2 regions of the Pseudomonas sp. NPDC078700 genome follow, and region 2 is predicted to be linked to the other one. Evidence: predicted binding sites of a transcription regulator. Region 2 holds the regulator's gene; the other holds the start of a gene.

The links. The regulator sigma-54, encoded in region 2, starts transcription at its own class of promoters, with help from an activator protein. The targets are predictions, from matches to a motif close to ANTGGCATNNANNTTGCTNT.
Region 1: a site for sigma-54 is predicted at 5,166-5,185, ahead of ACIGCM_RS21990 (CmpA/NrtA family ABC transporter substrate-binding protein). Genes of this name have one in related genera too.

The regions. Positions count from the first base shown of each region.
Region 1 covers NZ_JBITUI010000008.1:140,316-147,470, reverse strand. Annotated here, with positions in the region: gene ACIGCM_RS22020 (CmpA/NrtA family ABC transporter substrate-binding protein) at 1-450, shown strand, start outside; gene ACIGCM_RS22015 (ANTAR domain-containing response regulator) at 469-1,047, shown strand; gene ACIGCM_RS22010 (pyridoxal phosphate-dependent decarboxylase family protein) at 1,238-2,602, shown strand; gene alaC (alanine transaminase) at 2,727-3,953, shown strand; gene ACIGCM_RS22000 (hypothetical protein) at 4,000-4,392, opposite strand; gene ACIGCM_RS21995 (transcriptional regulator) at 4,592-4,906, shown strand; gene ACIGCM_RS21990 (CmpA/NrtA family ABC transporter substrate-binding protein) at 5,322-6,701, shown strand; gene ACIGCM_RS21985 (ABC transporter permease) at 6,799-7,155, shown strand, end outside.
Region 2 covers NZ_JBITUI010000005.1:275,696-286,099, forward strand. Annotated here, with positions in the region: gene ACIGCM_RS18710 (HPr family phosphocarrier protein) at 24-296, opposite strand; gene rapZ (RNase adapter RapZ) at 309-1,166, opposite strand; gene ptsN (PTS IIA-like nitrogen regulatory protein PtsN) at 1,183-1,647, opposite strand; gene hpf (ribosome hibernation-promoting factor, HPF/YfiA family) at 1,663-1,971, opposite strand; gene ACIGCM_RS18730 (RNA polymerase factor sigma-54) at 2,161-3,681, opposite strand; gene lptB (LPS export ABC transporter ATP-binding protein) at 3,819-4,544, opposite strand; gene lptA (lipopolysaccharide transport periplasmic protein LptA) at 4,548-5,084, opposite strand; gene lptC (LPS export ABC transporter periplasmic protein LptC) at 5,071-5,637, opposite strand; gene ACIGCM_RS18750 (KdsC family phosphatase) at 5,649-6,173, opposite strand; gene ACIGCM_RS18755 (KpsF/GutQ family sugar-phosphate isomerase) at 6,173-7,147, opposite strand; gene ACIGCM_RS18760 (ATP-binding cassette domain-containing protein) at 7,395-8,204, shown strand; gene mlaE (lipid asymmetry maintenance ABC transporter permease subunit MlaE) at 8,204-9,001, shown strand; gene mlaD (outer membrane lipid asymmetry maintenance protein MlaD) at 9,001-9,471, shown strand; gene ACIGCM_RS18775 (phospholipid-binding protein MlaC) at 9,485-10,117, shown strand; gene ACIGCM_RS18780 (lipid asymmetry maintenance protein MlaB) at 10,114-10,404, shown strand, end outside.

The DNA.
Region 1 (7,155 bases), on a different contig from region 2:
ATCGACGAAAACCCGGAAAACAAGCGCAGCACCGCCAAACTGATTAGCAGTGCCGACTACGTGGATGCACCACTGTCATCAATAGAACCACGCTTTCTTGGCCACTATCAGGACGGGCTTGGCAATGCCTGGAGCGACCCTCACCCACTGCGCTTTCATGCGGACGGTACCGTCAATATGCCTTACTTGTCTGATGGCATGTGGTTTATGACCCAGTTCCGTCGCTGGGGGCTGTTGCGCGAAGACCCGGATTATCTGGCTGTCGCGCAGCGTATTCAGCAACTCGATATTTACAGCCAGGCTGCCAATGCACTGAACATCCCGGTGCCAGCAGCCATGCGCAGTAGCACCTTGTTAGATGGCAAGTGTTGGGATGGCAGCAACCCAGCCGACTATGCACGAAGTTTTGCACTTCACGCATTGAGCGACAGCCCTGTGACCGCCCAATAACAGGCAGGAGGCCAAAACATGCTGCGCATACTTCTAATTAACGACACGCCAAAAAAAGTTGGTCGCCTCAAGGCTGCGCTCACTGAGGCTGGCTTTGAAGTTATCGATGAGTCCGGTTTGACCATTGACCTTCCTGCCCGGGTAGAGGCTGTTCGCCCCGATGTCATTCTGATCGACAGTGAGTCACCCAGCCGCGATGTAATGGAACAAGTGGTGCTGGTTAGCCGCGACCAGCCGCGCCCGATTGTGATGTTCACTGACGAACACAACCCAAGCGTCATGCGCCAAGCGATTCAATCCGGCGTGAGTGCCTACATAGTCGAAGGCATCCATGCGCAGCGCTTGCAGCCCATACTGGATGTTGCCATGGCGCGCTTTGAGAGTGATCAAGCACTGCGAGCCCAACTGCACGCACGCGACGCGCAACTGGCTGAACGCAAGCGAATTGAGCTGGCCAAAGGTTTGTTGATGAAAATGAAAAGCTGCGATGAAGAAGCGGCCTACACCTTGATGCGCCGACAAGCCATGAGCCGCCAACAAAAGCTGGCACAAGTTGCCGAGCAGATTATTGCCATGCACGACCTGCTGGGCAATTAGCAGCCTCGGGCACCTCTAAATTTAGGCATCGCAAGGGCCAACTGTACCGCTTTAAAGATAACTGTTCCGCCCGAAGCTTCAATCTGTTGGCGACTGTACAGCTGTCTCAACCGGCGGTTGTACCTGCGCCAACAGAGGCTCAATAGCTAAGATAAAAGCATTCAGCCCAGCGGCTAACGGTGAACCTAAAATGACAACCTACAGTGATGAACGCCAGCTGCTTGGCGAAGCCGATCAGCGTGCGCTGGATTATTTCGACAGCCAGCACACTCGCCCGGCATTCCCCACCAAGCAGGCGATTGCAGCGCTGAGCGCGCTTGACCAGCCGCTCAATGAGCACGCACTTGCGGCTCAGCAGGTGTTACGTCACTTAGATGAAATAGCCTCTCCTGCCACGGTCAACTCAAACGGTTCGCGCTACTTTGGTTTTGTCATCGGCGCGACCCTGCCCGCTGCCGCCGCAGCCGAGCGCTTGGTCTTGGCGTGGGATCAATGCGCCTCATCCTTTGATAACTCGCCGGCAGCTGATGTGATCGAACGTATTGCCGGGCGCTGGGTACTTGAAGCGCTGAGGCTGCCAACCAGCAGCGCTGTGGGTTTTGGTACCAGTGCGACTGCCTGCACGCTGGCCTGCATATCTGCTGCACGCCGTGCACTGCTGGCGCGCAAAGGCTGGGACTTTGACGGCGACGGGCTAATGGGAGCACCCGAGGTACGCGTTGTGGTGTCTGCGAGCGTGCACATTACCGTGAAGAAAGCCCTGCGCATTCTGGGTTTCGGCACTAAGCGATTAATCATTGCAGCAACGGACGCGTACGGAAGAATTGACCCCTTGCAACTGCCGCCACTCGATGACCTATGCATTCTGTGCCTACAGGCTGGGGAAGTTAATACCGGTGAGTTTGACCCCTTCAGCGCAATCATTCCTGTGGCTAAAGGTGCGGGTGCCTGGGTTCATGTGGACGGTGCATTTGGTCTCTGGGCTCGCGCCTCATCCTCCGAACAGCTCACTGAAGGCGTCGAGCAGGCTGACAGTTGGACCACCGACGGCCACAAGTGGCTGAACACACCTTACGATGGTGCAATGGCGATTTGCCGTGATGCTGATGCGCTGGCTCAGGCAATGAACAGCGATGCGGCTTACGCTTGTGCGTCTAAAGATGCGCAGAAAAACCTCAATCTGGAATTCTCGCGTCGGGCTCGCGGCATTCCCATTTGGGCGGCCTTGGCCTCACTTGGCCGCGAGGGTTTACGCCAGATGATTGACCAGCACATTCGTCAAGCCAGCACCCTGGCCGAACGCCTGCGAACTGCTGGCTACCAGGTGCTAAATCGAGTGGTGCTAAATCAGGTGCTAGTGCGGGCAGACGATGATCAACAGACCCTTGCAATCCGCCTTGCTGCCCAAGCCTCCGGGCAGGTCTGGTTTGGACCGACGGTCTGGCAAGATCGGCCTGCCTTTCGACTGAGCATTTCCTCTTGGCGTACCACTGATGCCGACATAGACCTGCTTGCCGAGTTGTTGATTAAGCTCAAACAAGAGATAACGAGTTAAATCCAGCAAACGGGCAAGAAGCTACTCGACAAGGGCTAGCTGGCGGGTTTATCTTCGGACCAGGCCACCGCAGTGGCCAGCGTCGCTCGGACGGTTCCGGGCGCTTACGTACCTTGAGGTTTACATGGCTGAACAAGCTAAGCGCCGCTTTGCGCGCATCGATCGTCTCCCCCCTTATGTTTTCAATATCACGGCTGAACTGAAGATGGCTGCTCGCCGCCGTGGCGAGGACATCATCGACTTTAGCATGGGCAACCCAGACGGCCCGACACCGCCGCATATTGTTGAAAAGCTCTGTACCGTTGCCCAGCGCGAAGACACTCACGGCTACTCAACCTCACGGGGCATCCCGCGTTTGCGGCGAGCAATTTCACGGTGGTATGCCGAACGCTATCAAGTCGATATCGACCCTGAAGATGAGGCCATCGTCACTATTGGCTCCAAAGAGGGCTTAGCCCACTTGATGCTGGCAACGCTGGATCATGGCGACACAGTGTTAGTACCAAACCCCAGTTACCCGATCCATATTTATGGCGCCGTGCTTGCTGGGGCACAGGTGCGCTCAGTACCGTTGGTGCCTGGCGTCGACTTTTTCGCTGAGTTGGAACGCGCCATTCGCGAGTCCATCCCTAAGCCGAAGATGATCATACTGGGCTTCCCATCCAACCCTACGGCCCAATGTGTTGAGCTGGACTTCTTCGAGCGGGTGGTCGCACTCGCCAAACAATACGATGTGTTGGTGGTGCATGATCTGGCCTACGCCGATATCGTCTACGACGGCTGGACGGCACCCTCGATCATGCAGGTGCCAGGAGCCAAAGATGTCGCGGTAGAGTTTTTCACCCTGTCCAAAAGCTACAACATGGCGGGCTGGCGGATTGGCTTTATGGTCGGCAATAAGGAGTTGGTCAACGCACTGGCGCGAATCAAGAGCTACCACGACTATGGCACCTTCACCCCGCTTCAGGTCGCAGCCATTGCGGCGCTTGAGGGTGATCAACAATGTGTCCGCGATATCGCCGAGCAATACCGGCAGCGCCGAAACCTGATGGTCAAGGGCCTGCACGAGCTTGGCTGGATGGTCGAGAACCCTAAGGCATCAATGTACGTTTGGGCCAAAATACCCGAGCACTACGCCGCGCTTGGTTCTTTAGAGTTTGCTAAAAAGCTGCTGGCTGAAGCAAAGGTCTGCGTCTCACCTGGCATCGGTTTTGGCGACTACGGGGATGATCACGTGCGCTTTGCCTTGATTGAAAACCAAGACCGTATACGTCAGGCCTTGCGCGGTATCAAGAATATGTTCAGAACGGATGGTCTACTGCCCGGCACTACGGTTAAGCCGGCTAAGTAAAGCGCCCTGATCGACATGCTCACCGAGCATGTCGATACAAACTGAATCAACTTGAGTAATCGAGTACGGTCCACACATTGCTCAGCCCCTCGCCAATAACACAGCTCGATGCAGTCAACTGCTTGTTGTAACTAAGCGCCATCAAACTGGTTGCACCTTCAGCAACATCATCATGCTGCGCCATCCACTGCACACGTCCGCAATTAGGTGTGTCGATCACATAGCTATTGGCAACGGCAGCACCTTGCTTTGGCATGCCAATCACATCAATAACCAAGCCATGTTCTTCAACGCGCTTGCCGTCAGAAATGACCACTGCCCAGGCGTCGTTATGATCAATCACCAAATAGGTGCCATTTGCTTTGGGTTGCTCAAGTGATGGCTGTGCACAACCACTGAGCATGACCAATACCAAAACTGTCATCAGCATCTGTTGCATTGCTAGATACCCCTTTGCGTAACCAATGGGCTGGGGGCGTTGTTGCCGTCAGACCATCGCAGATGAGTGAAATTTGCAGTGCGATGGAATGACTATCGTCGAATACTGTTTATTTGTACAGTACTTTTATATTAACCTTACTCACGCCATCTGACAGGGCTGCGTCAGATACCGCAAAGGTTTGATTAGGAGCGCAACGATGCTGGACGTAATGCAATTAAAACAAACAGTTAACCGGATGCCTCTGGAAAAGGTGCGTGCCACCGTTGACGAGCTGCACCTTGAGGGGATCGTGACTGAAGGCAAAACACCCTTCAACAGGCTCCACTTCAACACCTGCTTTGCAGAAATCGAAGCGCTTTTTCAGCGCGCGGGCTATCACCGTCCGCTGGACGTAGTCGGTTATCAAGGCCTGGTCTATGCAATGTTTGACCCCACACGCTGGGAGGCCGTGGAAGTGCTGCGCTGGCTCAAGGATTTCGTCGAAGAGCCTCGTAAACGCCCTGCCAGCTGATTCTGATTAGCGCGGCTTAACTGAGGCAGCCGCTTATGGAACCCCCATGGCGATGCCTCGGATGATCTGCGCCGTTATTGCACATGCTAAATGCATATGCCTATAGCTGCGCACCAGCGTGGTACAGCGCGAGGTTGAAAAACAACAGATCATAGCCAGCACCCATAGTATTAAATAACATTAGATATATTATTTATCTTATTGTTTTATATATATTTTTCTCTTTGAAAATATAACTAAATCCCTGCCTAAGCCACAGACTGGCAAGCGCTTTGCAGTAGCCTTGGTACATCCGTCTTCGGGTCGCCAACGGCGGTGATCGGGACGAAATAGACAAAGACGTCAAAGTTGCTCGCTGTTTTATTGCGGGCAAGTTTCGACGTCTTTTTTCGTTTCTGATAGCTGAGGAATTTCAATGCATCCTTGCAAACCACCGTGCTCATTACTCAAAAAAACTCTGGCAGGCGTTACTTGCGCCGCACTCTTACTCGCAAGCGCTCTGTCAGTCAGCGCGGCTGAACCTGAGAAGGCAGAACTCAAACTCGGCTTTATCAAGCTCACCGACATGGCGCCTTTAGCTATCGCCTATGAGAAGGGTTATTTCGAGGACGAAGGGCTGTATGTCACCCTTGAAGCGCAAGCCAACTGGAAGGTCTTGCTCGACAGGGTAATCACAGGCGAACTTGACGGTGCGCATATGCTCGCCGGCCAGCCTCTTGGTGCAACGATCGGATTTGGCACCAAAGCACAGATAGTCACCGCATTCTCCATGGATCTCAACGGCAACGGCATCACGGTTTCCAACGATGTATGGAATGAGATGAAGAAAAACGTACCCATGCAGGATGGCAAACCAGTCCACCCGATCAAGGCCGATGCGCTCAAACCTGTGATTGAACGCTACAAGGCGCAAGGCAAGCCGTTCAACATGGGCATGGTCTTTCCAGTCTCCACCCATAACTATGAACTGCGTTACTGGCTCGCGGCAGGTGGGATCAACCCTGGCTACTATGCGCCAGCCAAAGGCGACATCTCTGGCACCCTTGACGCGGATGCCTTGCTCTCAGTCACCCCGCCACCGCAAATGCCTTCAACCATGGAAGCTGGCACCATCAATGGCTACAGCGTAGGTGAGCCGTGGAACCAACAAGCAGTGTTCAAGGGCATTGGCGTCCCTGTAATAACCGATTATGAAATCTGGAAGAACAACCCGGAAAAAGTTCTTGGGGTGTCGAAGAAATGGGCTGATGCAAACCCTGAGACCCACAAGCGCCTGGTTAAAGCACTGATTCGTGCCGCCATGTGGCTCGACGAAAACAACAATGCCAACCGCCAGGAGGCCGTAGAGATTCTGTCGCGCCCTGAATATGTAGGGGCAGACGCCAAAGTCATCGCCAATTCAATGACAGGCACCTTTGAATACGAAAAGAGTGATAAGCGCGAGGTGCCGGACTTCAACGTGTTCTTCCGCTATAACGCCACCTACCCCTACTACTCAGACGCCATCTGGTACCTCACACAAATGCGCCGCTGGGGCCAGATCGCCGATGCCAAACCTGATAGCTGGTATTTCGACATCGCCAAGCAAGTTTATTTACCGGCTGTTTACCGCCAGGCAGCGGACGAGTTGATTGCTGAAGGTAAGGCAAAAGCCAGCGACTTCCCGCCATTGGATGAAAAAGGTTTTCGCGCGCCAACCAGCGAGTTCATTGATGGTTTGACCTATGACGGCAGCCAACCAAATGCCTACATCGAGCAGATGAAAATCGGCTTGAAGCACGACTCTGTGCTGTAGGCCTTAGCGTTTTTCATCTGATAGCACCCGTGCCATTGAGCGCAATGTGATTAAGCCATCAGCGCAACCTGATGGCGTGTCTACCGAGGATTAGCTGATGAGTAACCCAGCCATCACCGAACAAATTACCCAGACCATGAAGAGCGCACGCCATGCTGCCTTCAAGCGCTGGCTGCCCAACCTGCTGATGCCGATTATCGGCCTCGCAGCCTTTCTGCTGTTCTGGCAAATGGTTGCGGGCAGTATCAACACCAGCCTGGGAACCTTTCCTGGCCCTGCTCAAGTCGCCATTCAGTTCAATAACTTGGTCGATGAGCACCAACGCGAGGCCAAGCGTGAGTCGGCCTTCTATCAGCGCCAAGATATGCGCAATGCTGCCCTGCTCAGTAAAAACCCAAGCGCCGAGGTAAAGATCCGTCCCTACACCGGCAAACCGACCTTCTTCAAACAAATC
Region 2 (10,404 bases):
GGTTGTCCACCCGCCTCGGTGTCTTACTCGCCTTCGTCGAAGAAGTTGTTGATCAACTCCAGGATTGCTTCGAGCGCCTGCTCATCTTGATCGCCATCGGTGAACAGGTGAATTGAGGTGCCTTTGCCGGCGGCGAGCATCATGACCGACATGATGCTTTTGCCATCGACCAGACTTTCTGATGTGCGGCCTACTTTAATGGAGCACGGGTATTGGCTGGCTACACCGACAAATTTAGCGGCAGCCCGTGCATGCAAACCGAGCTTGTTAATGATGATTACTTCGCAGGCGGGCATCGCGGCGATTCCTTAACTGAGGTCGCGGTGGCGAGTCTGGACGTTTTTGAGCTGCGTTTTGAGTGCTTTGCCCAAACGATTGGCAATATACACCGAGCGATGATGCCCGCCTGTGCAGCCAATTGCGATAGTGACATAGGCGCGATTGCTGGCCGCAAAACGTGGCAACCACTTACTCAGATAGTCATGGATGTCCTGATACATCTCTTGAACATCCGGCTGACTGTCCAGGTAGTCTGAAACCGGCTTTTCGAGGCCTGAAAAGTCGCGCAACTCAGGCCGCCAGTAGGGGTTCGGCAGGCAGCGCACATCAAATACCACGTCGGCATCAACTGGCATGCCACGCTTAAAGCCAAAGGACTCAACCAGAAATGCTGTGCCCGGATCTGGCTTGTTCAACAGGCGCAGAGCGAGGGTATCGCGCAGCTGGTAGAGATTCAGGTGGGTGGTGTCGATCTTTAGGTCGGCCAGATCGATGATTGGCTCAAGCAGCAGCGCTTCATCGGTAATGGCTTCTGCTAACGAACGATTGTCGTTAGTCAGTGGATGACGCCTGCGGGTTTCCGAGAAACGCTTGAGCAAGGTTTCTTCGTTTGCATCCAGGTACAGTAGATCGCACTGAACATTGCGTGCACGCACTTGTTCAAGCAGCTCTGGGAACATATTCAGATCGCTTGGCAGGTTACGAGCGTCAATTGACACCGCGACATTGGGGCGAACTGAATCTTGCTGCTGAAGCGCTCGCTCAGCGAGTTGCGGCAGCAAGCTGGCTGGCAGGTTATCAATGCAGTAAAAGCCGTTGTCCTCGAGAACAGCAAGGGCCGTACTTTTACCTGATCCTGAGCGACCGCTGACAATAATCAAGCGCATGGGAGTTCTCTGCCATTTAGCTGTTGTTCTGGATATCGACAACAACTTGATACAGGGCGTCATTGCTTTGGGCCTGGCGCAATCGTTCACGTACATCGCTGCGATCAAGCATGCTCGCGATTTGACGAAGCAGTTCCAGGTGTTCATCCGTGGCGGCTTCAGGAACCAGCAGGACGAATAGCAAATCTACCGGTGCGCCATCGATCGCGTCGAAATCTACAGCGGAGTCAAGCCTGAGCAATGCACTGATTGGCGCATTGCAAGCGGGCAGGCGGCAGTGTGGAATGGCGATGCCATTACCAAAACCGGTGGACCCGAGTTTCTCGCGGGCAATCAGGCTTTCGAAAATGTCTTGTCCATCGAGGTCGGGCAGTTCGCGCGCAACCAAGTTGGCAATCTGTTCGAGAACACGTTTTTTGCTGCCGCCCGGCACGTTCACCAAGGAACGGCCGGGGGTCAGGATATTTTCAAGTCGGATCATAGGAGTTGGGCGATATCAACGGGCCATTGCACCCTGTTGACGGTCGAGCTGCTTTTCCTTGTGCTTGATAAGTTGTCTGTCGAGTTTGTCAGTCAGTAAATCGATTGCTGCATACATATCATCGTGTTCGGCATTGGCGACTATTTCGCCGCCCGCAATGTGTAAGGTGGCTTCGATTTTCTGTTTGAGCTTCTCGACCTCCATAATGACTTGCACATTCGTAATCTTGTCGAAGTGGCGTTCTAGTCGACTGAATTTTTCGTCGATGTAGTCACGCAGGGCGTCGGTCACATCTAGCTGGTGTCCACTGATGTTGACTTGCATACCGCATTCTCCTTGTTGCCGTGTGTAAGAGACAAGCTGTTTTGCTTGCCGCCGGAACACTGTGGCGCGAAAAGCTCTCAGTCAGCGAGTCTGGCAATTTCACACTCTGGATAAGAGCAGTATGGCTGCTTTTAGCGAGGCGTGGGCCAGTTCGATACTGGGTGAGACGATTTTCCTGTTCATCAGCTGTTACATCAATCGCTTGCGTTCACTTGAAGGCGCGATACCGAGGGATTCACGGTATTTAGCAACTGTGCGGCGAGCTACCTGAATGCCTTGTTCCTCCAGTAAACCAGCGATCTTGCTGTCACTCAACGGCTTTTTTGCATTTTCCGCTGCAACCAGTTTTTTGATGATCGCGCGGATCGCTGTAGACGAGCATTCTCCGCCTTCGGAAGTGCTGACATGGCTTGAGAAGAAGTATTTCAACTCGTAAATGCCGCGCGGGGTATGCATGAATTTTTGTGTGGTAACGCGCGAGATGGTCGACTCGTGCATGCCAACTGCCTCGGCGATATCGTGTAGTACCAGCGGCTTCATCGCTTCGTCACCGTAATCAAGAAAGCCGCGCTGATGCTCGACAATCTGGGTCGCGACTTTCATCAAGGTTTCGTTACGGCTCTGCAGGCTTTTGATAAACCAGCGGGCTTCTTGCAACTGATTGCGCATAAAGGTGTTGTCAGCGCTGGAGTCAGCACGGCGCACAAAACCTGCATATTGGGCATTGACCCGCAGCCGAGGCATAGCCTCTTGGTTGAGCTCAACCAGCCAGCGCTCGTTGTGCTTGCGCACGATGACGTCGGGCACCACGTATTCAGGCTCGCTTGATTCAATCTGCGAGCCTGGGCGTGGGTTAAGGCTCTGGATCAGTTCGATAACCTGACGCAGCTCGTCTTCCTTGAGCTTCATGCGGCGCATCAGTTGGCTGTAATCCCGATTGCCAAGCAGATCCAGGTAATCATTAGCCAGGCGCTGTGCTTCTGCCAGCCAAGGCGTCTTGGCGGACAGTTGGCGTAGCTGTAAGGTCAGGCATTCGCGCAAGTCGCGGGCAGCAATGCCTGACGGCTCAAACTGCTGGATGCGGTGCAGGACGGCCTCAATCTCGTCAAGCTCGATATCCAATTCTGGATCAAAGGCTTCGAGAATCTCTTCGAGGGTTTCTTCGAGGTAGCCTTGGGGGTTGATGCAGTCGATCAGGGTGACTGCAATCAAGCGATCTTTGTCGGACATTGGCGACAGGTTGAGCTGCCAGAGCATATGGCTCTGCAGGCTCTCACCGGTAGAGGTGCGGGTGGTGAAATCCCACTCGTCGTCGTCATTGCTGCTGCTCGGCAAGCTGCTGGCACTGGTTTGGTAGACGTCTTCCCAGGCAGTATCGATAGGCAGCTCATTGGGAATGCGTTCATTCCACTCGCCGTCGTCCAGGTTGTCCACAGTTTGTGGAGCATCTTGGTGGTTGCTGCTTTCTTCGTAGGTGTCTTGTTGAACCGGCTGCTCGACAGGCGCAGTTTCTGCGCCGTCGGCCATAGGGTCCGAATTATCGAAGTCTTCGCCATCTTCTTGGCGTTCAAGCATTGGGTTTGACTCCAGTGCCTCCTGGATTTCTTGTTGAAGATCCAAGGTCGACAGTTGGAGTAAGCGAATGGCTTGTTGCAGCTGAGGAGTCATCGTCAGCTGCTGGCCCATCTTCAGGACTAGCGATGGTTTCATTGCAGACCTTATTTACCGGCGTCTCTGCGCAATCCACTACAGGGCACCTGATAAGGCGCCTCAAGGAAGCAAATTATATGCCTGAATCGCAGTGCTTTGCCTAGCTGTTGACGCTAATTGGGCGAGAAAAACCCCATTTAAAGGCGGAATTCATGACCCAAGTAGACTTCTTTAACTGTCTGGTTAGCCAGAATGGCTTCTGAATCACCTTCTGCAATGAGCTGGCCGTCACTGACGATATAGGCTGTTTCGCAAATATCCAGTGTTTCGCGCACATTGTGGTCGGTAATCAATACGCCGATACCTTTGGCTTTTAAGTGGTGAATGATTTGCTTAATGTCGCCGACCGAAATCGGGTCGACACCGGCAAATGGTTCATCAAGTAAGATAAATTTTGGTGCAGTGGCCAAGGCGCGCGCGATTTCAACGCGACGCCGCTCGCCGCCAGAAAGGCTCATGCCCAGGTTGTCACGAATGTGGTGAATATGGAATTCCTCAAGCAGGCTCTCCAATTCAGCCTCGCGGCCTGCACGGTCCAGCTCTTTACGCGTCTCAAGAATTGCCATGATGTTATCGGCCACGCTGAGCTTGCGAAAAATGGAAGCTTCTTGCGGCAGGTAGCCAATGCCTGCACGGGCACGGCCATGCATTGGCTGGTGGCTGACATCGAGGTCATCAATCAGGATCCGACCCTGGTCAGCCTGGACTAAGCCCACAATCATGTAGAAGCAGGTGGTTTTACCTGCACCGTTAGGGCCAAGCAGGCCGACGATTTGGCCGCTGTCTATGCTTAGGCTAACGTCACGGACAACCTGGCGGCTTTTGTAGCTTTTAGCCAGGTGTTGGGCTTTCAATGTAGCCATTAATTACTGCCCTTGGGTGGGTTTGTTCTTCGGCTGAATCACCATATCGATACGCGGGCGCGGCGTGGTCACCTTGGTGCCATTTGCGCGGCCAGCATTGACGATTTGGCGCTGCGTATCGTAGACAATTTTTTCGCCCTCGAAGGTATTACCCTCTTGGATGACTTTGGCTTGGTCAATCAGCACAATGCGCTCGTTGGCGGAAAAGTACTGAATGGTCAGGCCGTAGGCTTTGACGATCTCTTTGTCGACTGCAGGCTTCTGTTCGTAATACGCAGGGCGTCCGACGGAGGTAAAGACATCGACTTCGCCTTTGGCGTTCTGCGTAATGGTGACAGTGTCGCCGGTGATTTTCATGGTGCCTTGGGTGATCACGACATCACCGCGGTACACTGCCACGCCTTGCTTGTCGTCAAGCTCGGCACTGTCGGCCTGTACGCGGATCGGTTGATCGCGATCAGTTGGCAAAGCCCAGGCATTAACGCTTCCTAGCGATGCACCTAAGCTGAGTAGAAGGGGGAGGGTTTTAACGAACCTCATGCTGGCCTCTTACGTTGGACAGCAGGAGCATCCGGCTGTCATTTAAATACGCTTTCATTCCTTGCGCCGTGGTCACCCCGTTGGCCGCTTCAATTCTAACGGCTTGCTGGGTCTGCGCATATTCCTTATCGGGAATTACCGTAAGACGACTGGTCGTAAGCAAGGTTGGGCGACCTTTTGCATCGGTGCGCTCAACGCGAACTTTATCAATCAGCTCGACCTCTTTACCGCCAGGTGAAACTTCGCCTTTCTCGCTTTGGACATGCCATGGCAACTCTCCTTCACGGTACAGCAGCAGGTCTGGCTGGGTGAGGTAGGAGATATCCGAGGCTTTGGCATGCTCGACTTTGTCGGCAGTCATCTCGTAATGCAATGTACCGTCAGGCTGATATTGCACGGTTTTAGAGTTGACCACATAGAAGTCGATTGTGTTTTGCGCAGTGGTCTTGGCGGGTTTGTCCGCAAAGCTGTCCGGGTTGATGTTCCAGTAGCCCGCTGCGGCGACTAGCAGCACGCCAAGCAGGAGGAGCAAAATGTTTAATGGTTTGCGCATAGTTTGCAGGTCTACAGGTAGGCTGCTTGAGCAGCTTCAAGGGTGCCTTGGGCGAGCATGATCTGCTCGCAGAACTCACGAGCGGCGCCTTCACCGCCTTTAGCCTGGGTCACTGCGAACGCGTGTTCCCTGACAAAAGGGTCTGCACTGGCAACAGCCATGCCCAAGCCTACTCGACGAATAACCGGCAGATCCGGCAAGTCATCACCCAGGTAGGCAACGTGTTCATAGTTTAGGCCGAGTTCACCAAGCAGTTCGTCGAGCACTGCCAGTTTGTCTTCGCGCCCCTGATATAGGTGCTGGATCCCCAGGTTTTGTGCCCGGCGTTCAACCACCGGCGTCTTGCGTCCGGTAATAATAGCTGTGCGCACACCTGAGTTGATCAACATTTTGATGCCCTGGCCATCGAGGGTGTTAAATGTTTTAAATTCACTGCCATCGACTAGGAAATATAGCTTGCCGTCAGTGAGTACGCCGTCAACGTCGAAAATTGCCAGTTTGATTGCGCAGGCACGCGCTTTGAATTCAGGTGTCATTACATTACTCCGGCGCGCAACAGGTCATGCATGTTTAGTGCGCCCACTGGACGGTCGTTTTCATCAACTACCACCAGGGCGCTGATTTTATGGTCTTCCATGATCTTCAGCGCTTCAGCCGCGAGCATTTCGGCGCGTGCGGTTTTGCCGTGAGCGGTCATGACTTGGTCAATGGTTGCAAGGCGTAGATCAATTTCCCGGTCCAGAGTTCTGCGCAGGTCGCCATCTGTGAAGATTCCGGCGAGTAAACCGTTGCAATCTGTTACAACGGTCATGCCGAGGCCTTTTTGGGTCATAACCAGTAACGCTTCGCGAAGCGAGGTGCCTGATATGACTGTGGGTAGGCCATCACCAGTGTGCATGACGTTTTCTACTTTCAATAGTAGACGCCGGCCCAGTGCGCCGCCGGGATGTGAAAAGGCAAAGTCTTCGGCGGTAAAGCCGCGTGCTTCGAGTAATGCGATCGCCAGTGCGTCGCCGAGCACCAATGATGCCGTGGTCGATGACGTGGGCGCCAGATTAAGCGGGCAGGCTTCTTTCGATACGCTGGCATCGAGATTGACTTCGGCCGCTTTGGCCAGAACTGACTCCGGGTTGCCAGTCATGCTGATCAGCTTGATGCCCAGGCGTTTGATCAGTGGCAGCAAGGTGACAATCTCAGCCGTCGAGCCTGAATTGGAGAGCGCCAGTACAACGTCGTCGCGGGTGATCATGCCCATGTCGCCATGGCTGGCTTCAGCCGGATGTACAAAAAAAGCTGTGGTGCCAGTGCTGGCCAAGGTCGCGGCAATTTTATTGCCGACATGACCGGATTTGCCCATGCCGACAACCACTACTCGGCCTTTGCTCGAAAGGATCAGTTCGCAAGCGCGGACAAAGTTGTCATCAATTCGTGGCAGCAGTTCTTCAACCGCTTGCAATTCAAGGCGAATGGTGCGCTCTGCAGATTTGATCAGATCGTTTGACTGGTTCATGTCGGTCGGTCAGGCCATGCTCTGTAAAAGCCAGCGATTATAGCCCGAAAGCGTGGCCAGCTCATCTTAGAATTGCGCCGCCTTTTCTAAGTTGTTATGCGTCTGTGTGGTTTTCGTCTTCGCTAATATTGGGAGCGCTTCTGGGTCGGTGGTATGATGCTGCGCTAATTCGGCCCTGAGGATTGGCGCGGTGTCTTCATTTTGAAACCGAGCGTCTATCAAGGGAGGCTGTTGGTAAGGAGTTTAGATGGGCGCCGAAAGTCATTATGCGGTTGAGCTTAAAAACGTCAGTTTTAAGCGCGGTGATCGAGATATTTTCAAAAATATCGACGTGTGTATTCCGCGCGGCAAGGTAATTGGCATCATGGGGCCTTCCGGAAGCGGCAAGACGACCCTGTTAAGGCTGATTGCCGCTGAACTAAGGCCTTCTGCTGGGGAAGTGCGGGTCAATGGGGTTGACCTGCCGACACTGTCGCGCAGTGAATTGTTCGACATGCGTAAACAAATGGGTGTGCTGTTTCAAAGCGGTGCCCTGTTTACGGATCTCGATGTATTCGAGAACGTGGCTTTTCCATTGCGTGTGCACACCAAGCTTCCAGAAGAAATGATTCGCGATATTGTGCTGATGAAGTTGCAGGCCGTGGGGCTGCGCGGTGCAATCGAGTTGATGCCCGATGAGCTGTCTGGAGGGATGAAGCGCCGTGTAGCTTTGGCACGAGCCATCGCTCTGGATCCTCAGATTTTGATTTACGACGAGCCTTTTGTTGGCCAAGACCCTATTGCGATGGGGGTTTTGGTGCGTTTGATTCGTCTGCTCAATGATGCCTTGGGTATTACCAGTATTGTGGTTTCCCATGATTTGGCAGAAACCGCGAGTATTGCGGATTACATTTATGTGGTGGGCGATACCCGTGTGCTGGGTCAGGGTACGCCTGATGAATTGATGAAGTCGCAGAGCCCGCGCATACAGCAGTTTATGCGCGGCGCGGCAGATGGACCGGTGCCGTTTCACTTTCCGGCGGAAAGTTACCGCGACGATTTACTGGGGGCGCGCTGATGCGCAAAAGAACGCCAATTGAACGGGTCGCGTTGTTAGGGCGCGCCGGTATTGATGTGGTCGCAACCTTGGGGCGCTCATTAATATTCCTGCTACGTGCGCTGTTAGGGCGTGGCACCTCTGGCAATTCATTCCATTTACTGGTTAAGCAGCTGCATTCTGTCGGGGTCATGTCTCTGGCAATTATTGTGGTATCTGGCCTGTTTATTGGCATGGTCTTGTCGCTGCAAGGTTTCAATATTCTGTCCAGCTATGGCTCGGAGCAGGCCGTTGGGCAAATGGTTGCCCTGACCCTGCTGCGCGAGTTGGGGCCGGTGGTTGCTGCGTTGTTGTTTGCAGGACGTGCTGGTTCAGCCTTGACGGCAGAAATTGGCAATATGAAATCCACCGAACAGCTTTCAAGCCTGGCGATGATCGGGGTAGACCCGCTCAAACATATTGTTGCACCACGATTGTGGGCTGGCTTTATCTCGATGCCATTGCTGGCGATGATTTTCAGCGTGGTCGGTATCTGGGGTGGAGCGATGGTCGCGATTGACTGGCTCGGCGTCTATGAAGGCTCGTTCTGGTCGAACATGCAAAACAGCGTGTCCTTCACCGATGACGTGCTTAATGGTGTGATTAAAAGCATCGTTTTTGGCTTTGTTGTGACCTGGATTGCCGTGTTTCAGGGCTATGACTGTGAACCGACCTCGGAAGGCATCAGTCAGGCTACTACCCGAACAGTGGTCTATGCCTCTCTGGCTGTATTGGGCTTGGACTTTATTCTGACTGCTTTGATGTTTGGAGATTTCTGATGCAAAACCGCACACTGGAAGTTGGTGTCGGCCTGTTCCTGCTGGCCGGATTGCTGGCATTGATGCTACTGGCTCTGCGCGTCAGCGGTCTGACAATGGGTAGCAATGACGATACCTATAAGATTTATGCGCACTTTGACAACATTGCGGGTCTAACCGTACGTTCCAAGGTGACCATGGCTGGCGTCAGTATTGGCAAGGTCGTGGCAATTGATCTGGACCGCGATAGCTATACCGGGCGTGTCACCATGTCTGTCGACAAGAAGGTCGATAATTTACCGGAAGACTCCACGGCCTCAATTTTGACGGCCGGTCTGCTCGGTGAAAAGTATATCGGTATCAGTGTGGGTGGCGAAGAAGAGGTGTTAAAGGATGGCGGCACTATCCATGACACTCAGTCATCGCTGGTACTGGAAGACTTGATAGGTAAGTTTTTACTTAACTCAGTCAATAAAGACGATTCCAAGTAAACGGGAGCGGATAATGATCAAATTACTTCGAAACAGCCTGGTCGTTTTACTGGCGACACTGCCACTGATCGCCATTGCCGCGCCGACCGCTAATGAAGTGGTCCAGCAAACGACAACCACGCTGCTTGATGACCTCAAAGCCAATAAAGAGCAGTATCGCAGCGATCCAAATGCGTTCTATACCGCTCTGGATACTATTCTTGGGCCAGTGGTAGACGTCGATGGGATTTCACGCGGGGTGATGACCGTGCGTTATTCGCGCCAGGCGACCCCGGCGCAAATGGAGCGATTTCAGTCCAATTTCAAGCAAAGCCTGATGCAGTTCTATGGCAATGCTTTGCTTGAGTATGACAATCAGGACATCCGTGTACTGCCGCAGAGTGGAAAGCAGGATCCGGAGCGCGCCACTGTGAACATGGAAATCAAGGACGGTAAGGGCACTATTTATCCTTTGGCCTATACCATGGTCAATAAAGGCGATGCATGGATGATGCGTAATATGATCATCAATGGTATCAACGTAGGTAAGTTGTTCCGCGACCAGTTTTCACAGTCCATGCAAAGCAATGGCAATGATTTGGACAAGGTGATCGACACCTGGCCTGAAACTGTGGCTAAAGCACGCCAGGCCAAGGGTGAGTCGTGAGTCAGGCAAGTATTGATCAGTTATCCCCAGGTGTATTTCAGCTCTCTGGGGTGATTGATTACAATTCTGGACCGCAATTGCGTAAAGATGGTGGCAAGCTGCTCAAAGACTGTAATGCCAGCACCTGCGTGATTGATTGCGCGGCAGTCGAGAAGTCCAGCAGCGTCGGGCTGTCGCTATTGCTGGCCTTTGTTCGTGACGCTCAAAGCGCAGGCAAAAGCATCGTTGTGCGCAATCTGCCTAAAGATATGCAGGAAATCGCCAAGGTTTCCGAGCTTCTGGATATT